Regions from separate parts of the Neobacillus sp. DZ-9 genome, predicted to be linked through region 1. Evidence: predicted binding sites of a transcription regulator. Region 1 holds the regulator's gene; each other region holds the start of a gene.

Region 1 (4,218 bases):
CTTCTAATTCCGTTAATCCGGTTGTTTTCGCTTTCCTCGCAAGTTCATTTATTCTTGCCATTTTCTCTTTGGACAGCATTTAAACACCAACTTTCATAAAAAACTGTGTACATAGCAACTGATTTTACTAAAAAAAAGACCTTCTGACAAGGCAAAAGGTCTACTCATCTTGAGATTCCATATATTCCTGGTATCTACGATGAACGGTCGCTTTGGAAATATTATACCCAAATCCTCTTAAAACAGCGGCTATTTCATGAAAGGTTAAATTGTTCTTTCTTAATCTCACAATTTCCTCGACTGGAACTTCGATTTTTTCTCGGCCTGAAGCTTCACCAAGGTTTTTTAAATTTTTTTGGGGGCTATATCCCTGTTCGACAGCCCGTCTCATTCCACGCTTTATTTTTACATTATGGAGCTTTCGCTGGTACTCTTCCACCATACTAACAATTTTCAATACCATAGAATCCGACTCTGAAAGCTGCAATTCACCATTATGAGAAATACAATAAAGTTTAATTCCCTCTTTTAAGATACAGTGCAAAAGTGCAATTTTGGCGTTTCCCCTGCCAAGACGTGTTTCGTCTTGAATTAGAAGGGCTTGTACTTTTTTATCCTTTATCCGTTCCAAAACATGAAGGATACCATCTCTTTCAAAGTCATAGCCGCTTGCCTGTTCTTTAATAATTGAATCAATTTCAAAATGATGCTGTTTTGCAAGTTGTATTAGTTCTTCTTCTTGACGCTGTAACGAGGTTTCCTGCGTTTCCTTATTTGTGCTAACCCGGCAGTATATGATTGCATTCATCCCATTTATTCCTCAATGGCACTTGCAAATTGTGTAGTATCCGGAGCTTCGTTGCTGACTGGGATCATAATTTTATCGCCAGGGAAAATTTGATCACCCACATTTTTATTGTGCTTTTTCACCCAGCTGATAAACTCTTTATTGGATAGAGAGTGCTGGCCTGCATACTGGTCGGATAGCTCCCAGAGTGAATCTCCTTCAGAGACAGTTACTTTTATAAATTTATCCTTTTCATTGGCATTTGACTGAATAGATAAGATTAAGGCAAATGAACAGCTTATAAACATTAGAATTATAGCAAATGAGTATTGGTTCCAAATCTTTTTCATGATTAACACCTCTTAATAGAATATACGTTCGCTTTTGATAGTTTCATTATAATTCGAACGTTTGTTTGTTGTCAACTAGTTATTCGAACTTATGTTTGTATAAAATAAGCGAACATGATATAATTAAGACAACATTAACCAGGCGAGGTGCATTTTATCATGGTAAAGATATCTAAACGGCAGCAGGATATCCTGGATTTCATAAAAGGTGAGGTTAAGAGCAAGGGCTATCCTCCATCCGTACGTGAAATTGGCGAAGCGGTTGGACTTGCATCCAGTTCCACTGTACATGGCCATTTAGCTAGATTAGAAAGTAAAGGTCTTATTAGACGAGATCCAACAAAACCAAGAGCAATCGAAATTTTGGAAGTAGATGAACTTGCTCATATCCCAAGAAACAATGTAGTCAATGTTCCAATCGTTGGTAAGGTAACAGCGGGATTACCTATTACTGCCATTGAAAACGTAGAAGAATATTTTCCACTTCCGGAAAGGCTTGCACCTGCTGATGAACACGTATTTATGCTAGAAATCATGGGTGAAAGTATGATAGAGGCTGGAATTCTTGATGGAGACTATGTAATCGTTAAACAGCAGCAAACAGCGAATAATGGGGATATTGTTGTCGCGATGACAGAAGATGATGAAGCAACGTGTAAGAGATTTTTTAAAGAAAAAGATTTCATCCGGTTGCAGCCGGAAAATTCAACCATGGATCCTATTATTTTACGAAATGTTTCTATTCTTGGAAAAGTTATCGGAGTATATAGACATATTCATTAATAAAGAGTCGGCTTTCAATTGCCGACTCTTGTTTTATCAATACTAATATTGGGAAAATTTTTGATAAATAATTTTAATGATGCTTGTATTTGGAAAATTCAGTATTTTTTCCTATGCTCAAGAGTTTCCAAGTTTAGTATAATGGTAATACACCAAGATTTACCTTAGGTCCAAAAAATTCAGGCTTAAGGAGAGTGAGAAAGAAGTGTTCATTGACATTATTTTCTCGTTAGTGATTGGTGGGTCGGTTGGGATTATTGGACATGTTCGTAAGCATGGTAAAATTATTATGCCTCGGAAAACAAAAAAGTTCCTTTATCTCGGTTTTCTAGAAGAAATGCTTCTAGGTGCGGTTGCAGCCCTTCTTCTTGTTTTGTATACAGCTCCAAATTCCTATGTTGAGAATATTATTTTTTCGCTAGTTGCCGGGATTGCTGGTGATGCTGCACTCTCGGGTTTTAAATTGATCAAACAGAACAGTGATGAGAAATAAAATTTATTACAAACCAGCATCTGGATTATAGGATGCTGTTTTTTTGTGATCTTGTTTTTTTAGTTTGGATGGTTGATTGACCAAAATGCAGGAAAAAGTGCATCGAGGGTCAATGAAATAGTGTTTCATTGACCGACTTGCATGAAAATGTGTCTCTTCGGTAAATGAAAGAGCCTTTCATTGCCCAAAGTGAATGAAATAGATCTTCCAGGGTAAATGAAGTGACAGTTCATTTACCTAAATCCAAGAATCTGTGTTTCCACAGTAAATGAAACTCGCTTCCCGAATGAAGTTATCTTTTTCAACAAATAAAAAAGTCTTGACGCTATAAAAGCGACAAGACTTTCCAATCTTAATACATTGACATATACTGATCGCGTTCCCATTGGTGAACGACGGTACGGAACATATCCCATTCGATCTCTTTTGCTTCTACAAAGTGTTCTAAGATGTGCTCGCCAAGACCAGCTATGATTACTTCGTCTGATTTTAATAGGTCTAAAGCTTGAGCTAGAGTTGCAGGCAGATCGATAATGCCTTCTTCTATTCTTTCTTCCTTGCTCATTACATAAATGTTACGGTCAACTGGTGCAGGAGGAGTTAACTTATTCTTAATTCCATCTAGGCCAGCTTTTAGCAGAACAGCCATCGCAAGGTAAGGGTTTGCAGCTGGGTCAACGCTTCGTACTTCAACACGTGTGCTTAGTCCACGTGATGCTGGAATACGAATTAATGGTGAACGGTTTTGTGCAGACCAAGCAACATAACATGGTGCTTCATAGCCAGGAACAAGACGCTTATAAGAGTTTACAGTTGGATTTGTAACTGCCGTAAATCCAGGTGCATGTTTTAAGATACCAGCAATGAACTGACGTGCAGTATCGCTCATTTGAAGGTCGCCAGTTGGCTCGAAGAAGGCATTTTCCCCATTTTTAAATAAGGAAAGGTTCATATGCATTCCAGAACCATTTACTCCGAATAAAGGTTTTGGCATGAAAGTAGCGTGTAAACCGTGTTTACGGGCAATTGTTTTTACAACCAGCTTAAATGTTTGGATTTGGTCACAGGCTGTTAAAGCATCGGCATATTTGAAATCGATTTCGTGCTGACCTGGCGCTACTTCGTGGTGAGAAGCTTCAATTTCAAAGCCCATTTCCTCTAATTCAAGAACGATATCGCGGCGGCAGTTTTCTCCTAAATCGGTTGGAGCTAAGTCAAAGTAGCCTCCTTGGTCGTTCAATTCTAAAGTAGGCTCACCTTTTTGGTCCAATTTAAATAGGAAGAATTCTGGCTCAGGTCCGAGGTTAAAGTTAGTGAAACCAAGGTCTTCCATTTCCTTCAACACTCTTCTTAAGTTATTACGAGGGTCACCTTCAAAAGGTTTTCCTTCTGGAGTGTAGATATCACAGATTAAACGGGCAACTTTTCCTTTTTCTGCGGTCCATGGGAAAACCACCCATGTATTTAAATCAGGATATAACTGCATATCAGATTCTTCAATACGTACGAAACCTTCGATTGAAGATCCGTCGAACATCATTTTGTTATCAAGTGCTTTTTCTAATTGACTAATAGGAATCTCAACGTTTTTAATTGTTCCTAGAATGTCAGTGAATTGTAGGCGAATAAATTTAACATTTTCTTCTTTTGCAAGACGTTGAATATCTTCTCTTGAATACTTTGGCATTTTTCAATCCCCCTAAATTTTCATAAAAAATTTTAATGGAAAAAGCGTGACATATCACCTTGACGAAGTGAGGAACGATTTAATCTATTTGAATGAATCAATTCGTTTCGCAGCATTT
Region 2 (4,218 bases), on a different contig from region 1:
GTGGTAACCCTGCGTTCTGCTCTGGCAGCATCGTCAATTTTAACGCGAATAAGGGTACGTGTTTCTGGATCCATGGTCGTTTCCCATAGTTGGTCTGCATTCATCTCACCAAGACCCTTATAGCGCTGAATGATATAACCTCTGCCAACCTTTTTCATGGCATCCTGCAATTCATCTTCATTCCAGGCGTACTCGATGATTTCTTTTTTGCCAGTACCTTTACTCACCTTATAAAGAGGAGGCAGGGCAATAAACACTTTTCCTGCTTCCACAAGCGCTCTCATATAGCGGTAGAAGAATGTTAACAATAGGACTTGAATATGAGCACCGTCTGTATCAGCATCGGTCATTATGATAATTTTATCGTAATTTATATCTTCCACATTGAAATCAGACCCTACACCGCCGCCAATTGCATGAATGATGGTATTGATTTCTTCGTTTTTAAAAATATCCGCCAGTTTCGCTTTTTCTGTATTAATAACTTTACCTCTTAAAGGGAGTATAGCTTGAAAACGACGGTCACGACCTTGTTTGGCAGAACCGCCTGCTGAGTCACCCTCTACAAGATAAAGCTCATTTTTTTGCGGGTTCCGTGACTGGGCTGGTGTCAATTTACCGGATAACACGGCTTCTGAACGCTTCCGCTTTTTGCCGCTTCTTGCATCCTCGCGGGCTTTTCTCGCTGCTTCACGTGCTTGATAGGCTTTAATAGCTTTTTTGACAAGGAGAGAGCTTATATCTGGATTTTCCTCTAACAGGTAGGAAAGCTGCTCCGAAACGACCGCATCTACGGCTGACCGTGCTTCGCTCGTACCCAATTTTCCTTTTGTTTGCCCCTCAAATTGAAGAAGCTCTTCAGGAATCCTAACAGAGACAATAGCAGATAATCCTTCACGAATATCGGAACCGTCCAGGTTTTTATCCTTTTCTTTCAATAAGCCCACCTTACGGGCATAATCGTTGAACACCCTTGTCATCGCAGTTTTAGCACCTGCTTCATGTGTCCCGCCATCCTTTGTGCGGACATTATTGACGAAAGATAAAACATTCTCCGAGTAGCCGTCATTAAATTGGAAGGCAAATTCAACTTCTATGCCATTTTGTGTACCATCAAAGCTGGCGACTGGATGAAGAACATCCTTTTCTTCATTTAAATACTCAACAAAAGCTTCGATTCCATTAACGTAGTGAAATACTTCATGTAGATCATTACGTTCATCACGGATTTCAATTTTGAGTCCTTTTAACAAGAAGGCTGATTCTCTTAACCTCTCACATAAAGTTTCAAAATTATAGGTTGTCGTCGAAAAAATCGTTGGATCCGGCTTAAAATGTATCGTAGTTCCCGTTTGATTGGTTTTACCGATTTTTTCGAGTGTTGTGATTGGCTTCCCGCCATGTTCGAATTGTTGTTCATAGACAAAACCGTCTCTCTTTATTGTTACGGTTAACCACTCCGATAATGCGTTGACGACTGATGCACCAACACCGTGCAGTCCGCCGCTAGTCTTATAACCGCCCTGGCCAAATTTTCCCCCTGCATGGAGAACAGTTAAGATGACCTCTGGAGTCGGTTTCCCCATTTTATGCATCCCGGTAGGCATACCGCGTCCTTTATCGATTACGCTGATTGAATTGTCTTTGTGTATTTTTACAATGATGTGATCACCAAATCCGCCAAGCGCTTCATCGACTGAGTTGTCCACGATTTCGTAGACGAGATGGTGAAGTCCGCGTGAATCGGTGCTTCCAATGTACATTCCTGGACGCTTTCTAACGGCTTCTAAACCTTCCAGTACCTGTATGGCGTCATCATTATAATCAAAAGCTTGCTGATTTCTTGCCACTAAAATACCCCTTTCATACCCTACAAAAAGAAACAAAATCTTATTGATATAATAAACAGTCAATTCATTCTATATGAAAAATAATAATTAGAACGAGTGTTTGCTACATAATTTTACCACAAGTTCATGCGGCGTCTATGCTTTATTTTAGCGATTTATTTCGATTTGGCAAATAAGTATTTTAAAACTACATATTTTTGTCATCTAATTTTGGTGCATATTTGTTCAAAAAAAAGTAAAAAGCCGCATATTTAATAAGCAGCTTTTTGGTAAAAATTTAGTATTTTGTTAGTGCATGCTCAACTTTAATACATCGGTCCATAATAACAGTGTAACCTTTAGACTTTAGGAATTCATAGGCTTCTTCATTGGCAAGCCCCTGCTGGGCCCAAAAAACCGGAGCACCCATTCCATCGAATTCCTTCGCTACATCAAACAATTGTTCGGAGCGGCGGAACACATTTACAATGTCAACTGGACCTTCGACATCCTTCAATGACGCCACCGCTTTAACACCGAGTGCCTCACCGATAGTAGGGTTGACGGGAATGATTTCATAGCCAGCTTTCTGCATAGCAGCGGAAACTTGATAAGAAGTACGTTCTGGATTATCACTTAATCCTACGACAGCAATTCTTTTTGCCTTTTTTAATATTTCCTTGATTTCATCACGGCTTGGATTTTCAATCGCCATTCTGTTCCACTCCTAAATATATTTTCCCTTTAGTTTACCTTTTCCTATCAAAAAAACATAATAAACTGTTCTAAAAGGAAAAACTTAATTGGATGGAGTGTTATCAGAAACGGATACCTTTGGCAGTAATAAACTGAATCGGGCACCAGGGCCGGTATTTTCTACCGTGATAGAGCCATTCATTTTCTCGATGATCAGTTTTGACATATGTAGTCCGAGGCCTGTGCCTTGCGGGCGCGTTGTAAAATATGGCTCAAATACTTTATGGATTTGTTCTGGGTCAATTCCGCCGGCATTATCGACGAATTCAGCTTTTATGATGTTATCGGTTTCCGTTAATTTAATGATGATTTTTCGATTAGGAATTTCCTTATGTACAAAGGCGTCTCGTGCGTTTGTTAAAATATTAAGTACGACCTGGCTGTATTCATTTGGTACTCCATAAGTCATTTGCTGACCCCTGTACTCAAATTGAACCACAATCCCATGGTTTTGAAGGCTTAAAGAAAAAATAGACAAAGCCTCTTCAATGGAATCACCAACAGAAAAGGTGGTTTTTTCTTTGTTAAATTTGTAAAATTTCCGAAAATCGTTAATTGTTTCTGACATCTGTGTAATCTGACTCATGCTGTCTCTTGTGAATCGATCTAAGTATTTGTCGTTAATTTCCCCATATTCCAGGGCATCTTTTAAATCATGGATTAAGAGGGTTAAACTGTTTAAAGGCAGCCGCCACTGGTGACCAATGCTAACTAACATTTCCCCCATTGCAGCAAGGCGCGATTGCTGAATTAACAGATTCTCTTTTTGTTTGTTATCTGCGGCAATCTCATCAATCCGTTTCTCTAAATATCGATTTAATTTAATGGTTTCTTCATATTTTCCTAACAATTCCTGGTAACTTAAATCATTTTCCATTTGCATGTTCATCACCCTCACTCCCTTAGAAAAATTTTTGGAATATAAAGATAAACCGACCAATTTTGGTTCATCTGGCCGGTAATTCTTCGTTATATATGGTGATATATCTAAATTATATTGGGCGTATCCATGTCTTTCAACGGATTAACAAATCGTTAGAAAATTCTCCATATTTTTGTAATAAAATTGACTCTAATTGTTCTTACTTTAAGGCTATTTTCGCAAAGATTGTTGTTTTTCGTATAAGATCATCAACCCGTAAAACATGATTCTTCGTGGCATCTTTTCGTAAGAACATTTGCGAAAATTGCCAAGAAACTTTGTAAATGACTCTTAAAAAGTTCTAAAAGAAACAAAGGTTACGAAAAGAGCCTAATTTAAACAAAAAACCGGCAAAAGCCGGTTTTTGTTGCCATTTTATTTTTGGGTAATCGCTTTGCTGGAATTTAGATTTAATGCGGTCCACGCAGTTTGATCGCCAAAATATCTTGACCAGGTTCCGATGCCAGCAAGCTTGTATTTAATCGCTAAATCTGCTCGCTTTTGTAAGGACTGTACATCCTCAATCCAAATTCTATAGGTGGTTTTTTCAGCTTCTGCATAATACTCTGCATAATTTTGACCGCTTTCTTCATCGTACGAAGGTTGTAATCCCTTTTCAGTGATCCATGCTTTTACTTTATCCATTGCTAGTGCCTCAGCACTAAGTTCCTTTGTTCCGTCTAGCTTCGTTTGTTCCTTCCAAAGTCTCGC
Region 3 (4,218 bases), 530 kb from region 1:
TATGAAAAGGAAATTAGTTTTAACTCTTGGTTTTGCAGGAGTTTTAGCGTTATCAGTTGGTTTTGCGGAAAACTTACAAAGCACAAAGGTATCAGCAGAAGAACAGCCTGAATTAGCAGAACAAACAGTAGAAAACGGAACAGGATTTTATTTTACAAAATGGAAACTATTAACTGAAGGAAGTGATATTCCCACAGTTATTACAGTTGAAGAACAATACGGGGCAGAGAAAATGCTAAAAAATATGCCAACTGGGTTTAAGGTATTTGTACCACAAGAAAATGGAACAGGATTCTACGTTTCAAAAGCGAAATAGTTTATTAAACTAAAGGGTGCGATTGTTCAATAAGAGCAGTCGCTTTTTCTTGTTCCGCTAACGTTGCGGGGTACTTCAATAAGAATTATCTCAAAATCTCGCAATACCCGTTATAATAAAAATAAAAAAGCGGAGTGTAGCCAATGCTGTTTTTACGTAGAATTACTCTTTTACGAGAAGAAGTTCCCGATTTTAATACGTACCCATTCACTGTTCCTGCTATAAGAGGAATGGATGCATTGGACTTAGATAGTGAAGTAACATTTTTTGTAGGGGAAAATGGTTCTGGAAAATCTACTTTGCTTGAGGCAATTGCTTACAAGTGTGGGTTTAATACCGCGGGGGGAGGAAGAAACAATATATTTGATGTAGATTCATCCCACGCTGCTTTAGGAAATTACATTCGTTTGTCTTGGTTGCCAAAAATCAGTCAAGGCTTCTTTTTAAGGGCTGAAAGTTTTTATCATTTTGCTACTCATCTGGATGAACTAGCCAAAGAAGATCCGACTATTTATCAAGCATATGGGGGTAGGTCATTACACCACCAGTCTCACGGAGAATCCTTTTTATCATTATTTTTAAACCGTTTTTCGGGTAAGGGCATTTATATATTAGATGAACCCGAGGCAGCATTATCGCCAGCTCGCCTATTAGCATTTATGAGGGTTATTTATCAATTGGTGAGTAGTGGAAACTCTCAATTTATCATCGCCACACATTCGCCTATTCTTCTGGGGTATCCAAATGCAAACATCTTTAGTTTTGATTCCAATGTAATTGAAAGCGTCAGATATGAAGACACAGAACATTATCAAATAACAAAGGGATTTTTAAATAGAAAGGAAAGGTACTTAGAAGAGTTGTTTTTAAATGACGAGGATTAATAAAAATATAGCTTACTCAACTAAAGGGTGCAAGAGTTAAAGAAAGTGATCGCTGCGGCGGTCTTTTTTATTTTTGAGCTAGAATGGCAGAATAGTTCAACAAGGTTTTTAGTTTTAATGGTAAAATATGTTTATTAAAGGGGGCAGTTGAATGAGTAATTTTTTCTTAATCCTTATGGGCTTTTTTATTGTTGTTGCAAATGTTATTGGATTTATATCCTACAAGAAAAAGAAAAATCTATACTTTACGGCTTTTACAATATTATTATCAGCAGTTTTATTTGGGGCAATCGGTGGTGTATTAGCACTTTTGGTTATTCGTGATGCTTTTGCAATATTTTACGGCTTGCAAGTAGGATATTATTTATTAATAAATAGTGTTATTGTTTTTTTAATCGCCATTTTAGCAACTGTAATAAATAGATATAACAACAGAACAACGTAATTCACGACTACATTCAACTACCATGGAAGAACGTGTTAAAATTCCATTCTCTGTGGTGCAGCTTTGCTGCATAGTTGGCTAACGGGTGCATGAGCTGTACAAGGTTGCTAAGGTAGCCTTTTTTTGTTCAACTAACGGGGCAGTTTAGTTGAATAAGCATTCAAAGAATTCTATTAAAAAAACCAACAATAACAGAAATTGAAATGGTAATATTTAATAAAAACGGGGTCGTAGGATGAAATTAAAAAGTGCGGTAATTACCATTATATTTTTTATCTTTCTTGGAGGTTGTAGTGATACGGAAGAACCAAAAATTCAAGATAAAAAACTGGATGAAGCATCGATGAATTTCGAGATGAACAATGTTAAACCTTTTTTACAACGCATTAGCCCATTAGTTGAATCAGGTTTTTCAGCAGAAGAAATTAACCAAGTACAAGAAAAGTTAGAAAAAATGAAACCCGATGATGAGTATGAGGTTGGTAGATTCGATATAGTTTATCGAGACAAAAATACGCCTTTTATCATAAAGGCTTTTATGGATGGTCCTGAAGCACCTGATGTTTATATCTATACAGAACCTGATTTAGCTACCCAGATACAAGAGGAAATGATTAAGTTTGCAGATGAATTGGAAGCTAGTAATTGAAAAACTATGACCTACCTTCTTCAACTATCAGGTGCTTTTGTTTCACAAATAAAAAACGGAAAAATAGGGGAAGTGTTTCTATGGGGTATGTATATGTTTTAGAACACAGTTACGAGTATGAATATGAAGGCGAAATGTTTGATGAGATAAAAATGATTGGTGTCTTTTCAACAAAAGAAAAGGCGGAAGAAGTGATTGAAAAATATATGACACTACCTGGGTTTAAAGACCATCCCAAGGAATGCTTTCATATAGGCAAACACGAGATTGATAAAATTAGTGGATGGGATGAAGGCTTTATTAAATGGAAGGATGCTTATTAAGCTAACGGGTGCTTTAGTTAAAGAACAACTCCGAAATATTAAAGAATAAAATAGATCGTTTTGTAATGTCCATTTAATTGGGCATTTTTTATTGTTTTTACGAACAAATGTTTGTATAATTTTATCGAAAGGTGGGGAATTTGGTGGAATTATATAAAAATACTTATAGAACAACCGCCCTAGAGGATTGGGTAACGGACTTTTATATTCGCTTAAAAATCCTTCATCCTCGGCAGATTAATGAGGATCATATTGCACGGATTTACAGTATCTTTATCAAACGTTGGGAATTGCCTTCCTTCCACAAAGTTAATGGAAATTTTCGAGGAATTTATATTAATAAATTAAAACCGAAGGACCAGCAAAGAGAAATATTTTTCCACGAACTCTGTCATGTCCTTAGACATATGGGAATCCAAACCATGATGCCAGCTGCTTTTCGTGAGCTGCAGGAATGGGATGCCAGGCATTTTACTTTGTATGCCGCCATTCCCCATCACATGATTAAATTTATAGATTTTGAGGACGAATATGTTATTGACCAGATGGCTGGACTTTTTAAGGTTACACCAGAACTATGTGAGGAACGCTTGGAACAGATCCGCAATCGATGCTCCCATATTAAATATATTGCAGAAAATCGGAATACTTATGAAGTATAGCCATTATTTAACGGGATATTTTATAAGAGACTTTATATATCATTGATTGTGGAAAGGAGGAAAAACAATGAGGGCTGTTGACTATGACCGTGTATCTACGGATGAACAATTTAAACAAGGCTACAGTATTGAGTCTCAAAAAGAATTAAATGGTAAGTTTATAGAGTCACAGAACTGGACGCATGTTGACTCTTATGTGGATGATGCTAGCGCGAAAGATCTAAACAGAAAAGACATGCAGCGCTTGATAAAAGATGCTAAGGATAAGAAGTTTGATGTTGTTGTCTTTTACAAATTGGACCGTCTTGTAAGGTCTGTAAGTGACCTGGATAAGTTACTCAAGATATTTGACGCGAACAATATCGCTATTCGCTCAGTAACCGAACCATTTGACACGACAACAGCTATGGGAAGGTTTCTTATTACCTTGGTTGCTGCTATTGCACAATGGGAGCGTGAGACGATTTCAGAGCGTGTGACGGTTAATATGTTGGCAAAGGCAAATAAAGGTGAACGTAATGGTGGGCGCGCTCCGTTTGGATATAAACTTGTGGATGGGGAATTAGAAATCAATCAAATGGAAGCAAATCTAATTGAGGAAATGTTTCGGCTATATACTAATGGTCATGGAATACGTTCAATCGTATTGTATTTACAGCAATTTGGAGTTTATAAGGACATCAGGACGATTGGTCGGTGGCTTGAGAATCCAGTATATACCGGCCGTTTAAGATGGGGAAATAATTCTAAAATGGATGCCATCATTTACAATGAAATTACCCATACAGCAATCATTAATGATGAGACCTTTGAAAAGGTTCAGGAACTAAGAGGTAAAAGAAAAATAGATGGAAAGAAAGCAACCTCACCTTTTCACTTTTCAGGTGTTCTCCGATGTGCAAGGTGTGGTGGAGCTCTCTCAGGATACAGTAGAAAGGC

What was found. The regulator LexA, encoded in region 1, represses DNA repair genes until DNA is damaged. The targets are predictions, from matches to a motif close to CGAACATATGTTCG.
Region 2: parE (DNA topoisomerase IV subunit B) is a predicted target of LexA. The motif match lies at 1,940-1,953, and genes of this name have one in related genera.
Region 3: AC59HZ_RS05170 (ImmA/IrrE family metallo-endopeptidase) is a predicted target of LexA. The motif match lies at 2,718-2,731, and genes of this name have one in related genera.

What each region holds. Positions count from the first base shown of each region.
Region 1 is NZ_JCAIOL010000002.1:693,640-697,857, reverse strand. Features, by position in the region: gene AC59HZ_RS07985 (DUF896 domain-containing protein) at 1-79, opposite strand, end outside; gene AC59HZ_RS07980 (YneB family resolvase-like protein) at 161-808, opposite strand; gene yneA (cell division suppressor protein YneA) at 814-1,137, opposite strand; gene lexA (transcriptional repressor LexA) at 1,297-1,920, shown strand; gene AC59HZ_RS07965 (DUF4257 domain-containing protein) at 2,126-2,413, shown strand; gene glnA (type I glutamate--ammonia ligase) at 2,766-4,100, opposite strand; gene AC59HZ_RS07955 (MerR family transcriptional regulator) at 4,133-4,218, opposite strand, start outside.
Region 2 is NZ_JCAIOL010000005.1:494,501-498,718, reverse strand. Features, by position in the region: gene parE (DNA topoisomerase IV subunit B) at 1-1,850, opposite strand, end outside; gene AC59HZ_RS17320 (CoA-binding protein) at 2,128-2,544, opposite strand; gene AC59HZ_RS17315 (sensor histidine kinase) at 2,629-3,474, opposite strand; gene AC59HZ_RS17310 (glycosyl hydrolase family 18 protein) at 3,883-4,218, opposite strand, start outside.
Region 3 is NZ_JCAIOL010000002.1:165,636-169,853, reverse strand. Features, by position in the region: gene AC59HZ_RS05195 (hypothetical protein) at 2-316, shown strand; gene AC59HZ_RS05190 (AAA family ATPase) at 463-1,200, shown strand; gene AC59HZ_RS05185 (3-isopropylmalate dehydrogenase) at 1,352-1,645, shown strand; gene AC59HZ_RS05180 (hypothetical protein) at 1,881-2,294, shown strand; gene AC59HZ_RS05175 (DUF7336 domain-containing protein) at 2,375-2,617, shown strand; gene AC59HZ_RS05170 (ImmA/IrrE family metallo-endopeptidase) at 2,761-3,279, shown strand; gene AC59HZ_RS05165 (recombinase family protein) at 3,347-4,218, shown strand, end outside.